Regions from separate parts of the Arthrobacter sp. R4 genome, predicted to be linked through region 2. Evidence: predicted binding sites of a transcription regulator. Region 2 holds the regulator's gene; each other region holds the start of a gene.
What was found. The regulator LexA, encoded in region 2, represses DNA repair genes until DNA is damaged. The targets are predictions, from matches to a motif close to TCGAACANNTGTTCGA.
Positions count from the first base shown of each region.

Region 1: ACLKOZ_RS10425 (shikimate dehydrogenase) is a predicted target of LexA. The motif match lies at 1,243-1,258, and genes of this name have one in related genera.
Region 3: ACLKOZ_RS03745 (LexA family protein) is a predicted target of LexA. The motif match lies at 1,072-1,087, and genes of this name have one in related genera.

Region 1 covers NZ_JBLWIJ010000015.1:84,848-87,106, forward strand. Annotated here, with positions in the region: gene ACLKOZ_RS10420 (bifunctional sugar phosphate isomerase/epimerase/4-hydroxyphenylpyruvate dioxygenase family protein) at 1-279, opposite strand, end outside; gene ACLKOZ_RS10425 (shikimate dehydrogenase) at 279-1,160, opposite strand; gene ACLKOZ_RS10430 (IclR family transcriptional regulator) at 1,292-2,119, opposite strand.
Region 2 covers NZ_JBLWIJ010000015.1:251,836-254,094, reverse strand. Annotated here, with positions in the region: gene ACLKOZ_RS11275 (histidinol-phosphate transaminase) at 1-187, opposite strand, end outside; gene ACLKOZ_RS11270 (LysM peptidoglycan-binding domain-containing protein) at 244-654, opposite strand; gene lexA (transcriptional repressor LexA) at 1,002-1,748, shown strand; gene ACLKOZ_RS11260 (ATP-dependent DNA helicase) at 1,823-2,259, opposite strand, start outside.
Region 3 covers NZ_JBLWIJ010000007.1:146,767-149,025, reverse strand. Annotated here, with positions in the region: gene ACLKOZ_RS03750 (lyase family protein) at 85-762, shown strand; gene ACLKOZ_RS03745 (LexA family protein) at 1,101-1,532, shown strand; gene ACLKOZ_RS03740 (N-acetyltransferase family protein) at 1,561-2,058, opposite strand; gene ACLKOZ_RS03735 (Y-family DNA polymerase) at 2,093-2,259, shown strand, end outside.

The sequences.
Region 1 (2,259 bases), 170 kb from region 2:
CATGCCCAGGCGCTCCATGAGCCTGAACTTGGCGTCAGCACGGCGGAGGTTGGCTGCCAGGAGGTCCTCGGACACGCTGTCGAAATCGCGGAACGGCTGGTAGAGGTCCAAGGTCAGGCCCAGGTCCGCTGCCATCTTGCGCACGTCCTCAGGCGTCAGCGGTGACGTGACCAGGTCCTGTTCGAAGATCTCGATGCCGTCGAAGCCTGCGATGGCACAGGCCTGCATCTTCTCCATCAGCGTCCCGGAGAGGCAGACGGTGGCGATTCCGGTGCGCATCAGGCGGCCACCTCTTCCGCTGCCACGAGCTCCAGGAAATGCGACCGCATCCTGTCCGCGTCCGCCGTCAGCCCGGTGAAGATCCGGAAGGCATCCGCTGCCTGTCCCACGGCCATCCTGCCGCCGTCCAGGACGTCGCAGCCCCTGGCCCGGGCGCCGCGGACCAGTTCGGTGTCGATGGGGCGGTAAACGATGTCCGCCACCCAGTGCCGGGCTTCGAGCAGGTCAAGGTCAAGCGGGACACCCGGGTGTGCGGCCATTCCTACGGGGGTGCAGTGCACCAGGCCGTCGGCGAGGGGCAAAAGCTGCGGCAGCTCCGCCGTCGTCCTCGGCGTGACGGTGCTGTCAGGGAAGAAGCCAGCCAGTTCCTCGGCTTTCGCAGTGCCGCGTGCGGTGTCCACGTCCACCAGGTCCAGGGCCTTCACGCCGGCGGTGAGCAGGGCATAGGCGACGGCGGAACCCGCACCGCCGGCACCGAGCTGGACCACCCGGTCCAGCTTCGCGCCCGGGAGGCCGGAGGCGAGCGCGGCGCCGAAGCCGGAGAAGTCGGTGTTATGGCCTATGAACCGGCCGTCCTCGATCACCACAGTGTTGACGGCACCGAGCCGGAGGGCGTCCGGCGAAACCTCATCGAGGTGCTGCAGCACCAGCTGCTTGCAGGGGTGGGTGATGTTCAGGCCGTTGAACCCGAGGCTGCGGGCGCTCTGCAGCAGGTGGCCCACGGACTCCCCGGGGAGGCCGAGCTCCAGGAGGTCAATGGGACGGTACAGATAGCGCAGGCCCTGCACGTCGCCTTCGCGTTCGTGCATGTGGGGGGTGAGTGATGGCATCACGCCATCGCCGACCAGTCCTACGAGGTAGGACTCAGTTCGATTACTCATCCGTGCAGCTCCTTTGGTAACGGCACCGGGCGGGCGGCGCAGGCCCAGGCAGGCGCAGCAGGTCCGGTGTTAGGGATTACAGTACAACATTTGTTCATATCTCGCACTGTTGTTCGAGATGCGAACATTGGCTAGCGCTGCGGGAGCCGGGCGGACAGCTCGGCCGCCGCCTCCTGCAGCAGGGGGACGTGGGCTATGAGAGCTTCCAGGCTCAGGCGGAAGACCGGAACGGCCGTGGCCAGGGACGCGAAGGCGTGGCCCTGGGAGTTGAAAAGAGGAACCGCCACAGCCCGCATGCCGGTCTCATTTTCCTCATCCATCACCGCGAACCCCTGGCGCCGGACTTTATCTATTTCGGCGCGAAAGACATCACGGTCCGTGATGGAACGCTCGGTGAGAGGCTCGAGATCCAGCTCCTCCAGCAGGCGTTCACGCTCCGAGTCCTCCGCAAATGCCACCAGCGCCTTGCCCACGGCCGTAGTGTGCAGGGAACCGAGGTGGCCGGGATCGCTGGTCACCCGGAACATCTGCGGACCATCAACCTTGTTCACCGTCAGGTGGTGGTGGCCGTCGCGGACACTGAGGATGGTGGCCTCACCCGTCTGCTCGGTCACCCGCCGGAGCACGGGCATGGCCGTGCCGGCGAAACCGTGATGGTTGGACACCCGCTGGCCCAGCTGGAAGATGCGCAGCCCCAGATGGTAGCGGCGCCCATCCGCTTCGTAGTCCACAAAGCCGTCCCGCGTGAGCGAACCCAGCAGGCGGTACGTGGTGCTGAAGGGAAGATCCGCACGCCGGGAGATCTCCGCAGCACTGGCGCCGCGGGGTTCATCCCCCAGGAGGACCAGGAGGCCAAGCGCCTTGCCCACCATGTCCGTCCGGTCACCCTTAGCCGCCTTTGACTCGGCTTTTGATTCGGCGGCCATGTCATCGCCCACTGTGGTTTGGTTCACACTCATAACCTGATATTGCCACATGGTGGCAACTATTTCTAGATGGTGATTATTTTCTTGACAGGTGACCACCCTCACAGTCATCATTGCTATATCGCACAAGTAGCTCCCACCATGTGGCTACTGTCCGGGTTCCCCCGCAACTC
Region 2 (2,259 bases):
TCAGGCCGGCTGCTGCCTCGGTGACTGCTGCGCTGATCGCGGCCCGTACGTCCGCAGGAACGCCGTGAGTGTTTTCGTTGACGTTCAGCAGAATGGGAACATCCAACTGGGGAGCCCCGTACGGGGTCAGGCCACGGAGGTTGCTGCGGAGGGGAAGGCGGTTCAGACGCTCTAGCTGGTCATTCACCTGAACAGTTTAGTGCCGAAGCATGGACCCCGAAAATGTGACGGTGAGCGGCAGCGTCACTTCACAGGCACAAACAGCTGCTGGCCTGGCACGACAGCGCCGGCAGTGAGGTTGTTGAGCTGGACGATGTCCGCTATCACGTCGCGGGGATCGCGCTCGGGTGCAACCGCTGCCGCGATCGCCCACAGTGACTCCCCGGACTGCACGGTGACAGACACTGTCGGTGTGACTGCGAGATCGGCTGCGGAGTCTGCTGCCTTGGCGGGGGCGTTCAAGAATCCCGCCAGCAGGAAGATCAGGACAGCGAGCAGGACCAGCGGGATGCCGATCAGGACCACCCGTCCGCGTCGCGTCAGGCGAAGGGGCGGCAACGGCTCCTTGCCGGGGCGGACCGGCGGGACTGACGTGAGGTGCTGTACCGAGACGAACTGCGGACGGGAGTCCTGCGATGCTGAAAACGCTGACATGAAATGAGCCCTCCTGGACCATGCTTTGCTGCCCGGAGTGTTCCTTTCGCTTGTCCGGCGAAGCGGACGTTCCCGAAGTATTCGAATCTTCGAACGCTTCCGAAAGTGAATAGAACACATGTTCGAACTTTGCTTCTTCTGTTTTAGCACTTATCAACGAACATTGTCGAGACTCGCTAGAACAAATGTTTGAAAAAGTGTTGCGGCTGGCCTACGTTTGAAGCAAGGATCAACCACCCGAAGTACAGCCACCTCTGTAGTTGATCAGCAGGGTCTGACAATCAATGCCGGAGGCTCCCGGCACCCGGCGCCGGAGGCACCGGGGCAACGGAAAGGCATTGGCTAACATGGCAGCAGCAGCCGGCGGCAGGGCGACCCAGCGGGGTCCACAGCCCCAGAGGACTCCCAAGGGGCTGACTGCCCGTCAGAAGAAGATCCTGGAAACGATCCAGCGTTCAGTCAATGACAACGGATACCCCCCGTCCATGCGCGAAATTGGCGACACCGTGGGGCTGGCCAGCCTCTCCAGCGTGACGCATCAACTCTCGCAGTTGGAGAAGTTGGGATACCTGCGCCGGGACCCTAAGCGGCCACGGGCCATGGAGGTCCTGATGCCGCTCACCCTGGATGGCGGGACTGCCAAGGCTCCGGGCTCGGCCGCACCGGCAACCCTGCGGGGCATCAGCGGCGGGAAGGTAACGGAGCTTTCCACTGCCATGGATACGGCCATGGTTCCCCTGGTGGGCCGGATCGCAGCCGGCGGGCCGATCCTTGCGGACCAGGTGGTTGAAGACGTGATGCCCCTCCCCCGCCAACTGGTCGGTCAGGGCGAGCTCTTTATGCTCAGGGTGGCCGGAGACTCCATGGTGGACGCGGCCATCTGCGATGGCGACTGGGTGGTGGTGAGGCGCCAGGCCGACGCCGTGAACGGGGACATCGTCGCAGCCCTCCTGGACGACGAAGCAACCGTCAAGACGTTCCGCCAGCGGGACGGCCACACGTGGCTGTTGCCGCAGAACACGCAGTACGAACCCATCCTTGGCGACCACGCCACCATCATGGGCAAGGTCGTTTCGGTTCTGCGTTCACTCTAGGTACATTGCCCAGCAGCAAAAAGATGGGCTGAGCCCGCCCACAAGGGCTGGCTCAGCTGATCTTCGCAGTTAACTCAGGCGTGCTCTTTGGACAGCCGTTCCAGCGCCGCGAACGCGATCTTGCGATCTGTGGTGGGCCAGAAGGGCGGCAGCGCACCCCGGAGGAACCCGGCGTACCTCTCGGTTGCCAGCCGTGAATCAAGCACCGCCACCACACCTTTGTCCCCGGTGGACCGGATCAGCCGGCCGGCACCCTGGGCAAGACGGATGGCGGCATGAGTGGCGGAGACCGACATAAAGCCGTTGCCGCCGGCCTGGGCGACGGCCCGGGAACGGGCAGTCATAAGGGGGTCGTCCGGCCGAGGGAACGGAATGCGGTCAATCACCACCAGCCGGCAGGAGCCGCCGGGTACGTCCACTCCCTGCCACAGGGACATGGTTCCGAAGAGGCATGTGTCGGGCTCGTCGGCGAACTGCTTGACCAAGGCGGTCATCGTGGAATCGCCCTGGC
Region 3 (2,259 bases), on a different contig from region 2:
TACCGGCCCCAGTCTAGCCCCGGACCAGAGCCCCAAGGATTTTGATGCCGGCGCGAAGGCAGGAACTGCCCGTAAGCACGAGGAATCGCTGACCAGTTTGCCGAATACGTAGCAGTTCTCGCTCTGCTGGCCGCTACCGGCGGCCGCATTGCAGGCGAAATATACACGCTGATGCGCCCCGAAATCGGCGAAGTCAAGGAAGTCTCACCAGCGGGCACCGTCGGCAGTTCCACCATGCCACATAAGCAAAATCCACAGCTCTCCCAAGACTGCACCACCATCTCCGCTCAAATCCGCAGCCTCCTCCCACTGGCAATGGAAGCCATGCTGCACGATCAGGAAGTAAACGGCGCTAACACCGCAATGATGGACGACGCCCTGAGCCGGGCCATCATCCTAAGTGGGGACCTGCTGGCACGGCTGACACTGATCCTCACCGAGCTCGAAATTGACGAGGACCGCATGTGGACCAATTTGAGAATCACCCACGGGCTCGTTTCCTCCGAAGCCGTCATGCTGTCCCTCGGTCACGCCATCGGCAGGCAGCACGCTCATGACGTCGTTTACGAATCAGCTCAAGAGGCGATCAGGACACATCGGCAGTTCGGAGAAGTCCTAGGTGCGAACCCGACCGTCACTGCCCACCTAACAGAGATGGAAATTGAGGGCCTACTCGACCCGCTCAATCACGTGGGTCTCTGCCAAGAGATTGCCCTCGAAGCCGCGGCGCGAGCCGACTCGATTGAGTTGCTGAGCAGCTAACGGTCTCTGCAGGATGGCATTCATTGAATGCTGGTCGAAGCTGATCACGTCGGTGTCTTGAAGACACCGATACTAAGGCGGCGGCATTGTCTGCAGGCAGCGACTGCAGACAATGCCGCCGTCTTAGAAAACAAAAGCTTTTCGAGACACTGTTCGGGGCGTCGGGAGGAGCCAGCTGCGGACTGAGAAAACCGGGCTAACCGATGTCCCGGAAACACGTCTCACCATAAATCGTCTCAGCAGGGGTCCGTGACGGACTTTTTGAGTCAGAATGACGCACTGTCGCCCCCTGCCTGTACACTCAAAGTATCGAACATATATTCGAATAAAGGTGTGTTGTGGGCGTTATTGTCGGTCCCCGTGTGATAGATGCGGGCCTCTCCTTGCGGCTGGTGCTGATGTCCCCGGTTGCGGTTGCCGCGGGCTACCCCTCGCCAGCCCAGGACTACTTCGACGGCCGGATCGACCTGAATGAACACCTCATCAAGGACATCACCAGCACCTTCGTTGTCCGGGTAACCGGCGACTCGATGGAACGGGCAGGGATCAGCGATGGCGACGAACTCATCGTCAACCGGGCCCTCGAACCCAAGGACGGCTCTGTAGTCATCGCTGTCCTCGACGGCGAACTGACCGTCAAGCGGCTGCGGATCACCGCCACAGGTGTGGTGTTGCAGGCAGAGAACCCCCGCTACCCGGACATCCGCGTCCCCAGCCTCAGTGAGCTCACCATCTGGGGCGTGGCCACCAGGTGCCTCCACTATGTCTAGCTCGCGGAAATTCAGTAAGCAGCACAGCTCAGAGGAGCCGCACCATGCGGATCTCGCGCACGCCGTCGTCCACATTCACGGTCCCGTCCGCTACGAACCCGTGCTTGCGGTAGAACGCCTGCGCCCGGGGATTCGGATCGGCAACCCACAACGCCGCCGAATCGTGAGGGCCGACGACGGCGTCCAGGAGGGCAGCCCCGGCGCCCGAACCGTGCTCAGCCGCAACGACGTACAGCACATACAGGTGCGTGCCCCACTGCGTTCCGGAGTCCTGGGGTGGCCCTGCCATTGCAATCCCGATCAGTTCACCATCGCGCTCGGCCACCGCGACGCGGTTCGCTTGGTAGCGCTCGTCGCTGAGGGCGACGGTCCAGAAGCGTTCCCGGGTGGAGGGCAATTCCGGGTCGTCGAGGACACGGTCGGCCATCACCCCGCGGTACGTCTCACGCCACGACCGCACATGCACGCGCGCCATCTCGGCAGCGTCATCAACGCGCGCCCGACGAACCGTCACCCCCGTATCCATAGCCGAAACTCTACCCAGAACGGCGGCCGGTCCCATGTCTAAACCGGCGCTGATGCGGCAGATGCAGGAAATCGCCCTCGTGGATGTGAACTGCTTCTATGCGAGCGCAGAGCGCGCCTTTGACCCTTCCCTTGAAGGCAAACCGCTGGTGGTGCTGTCCAACAACGACGGCTGCGCCGTCACCCGCTCCCCTGAAGCCAA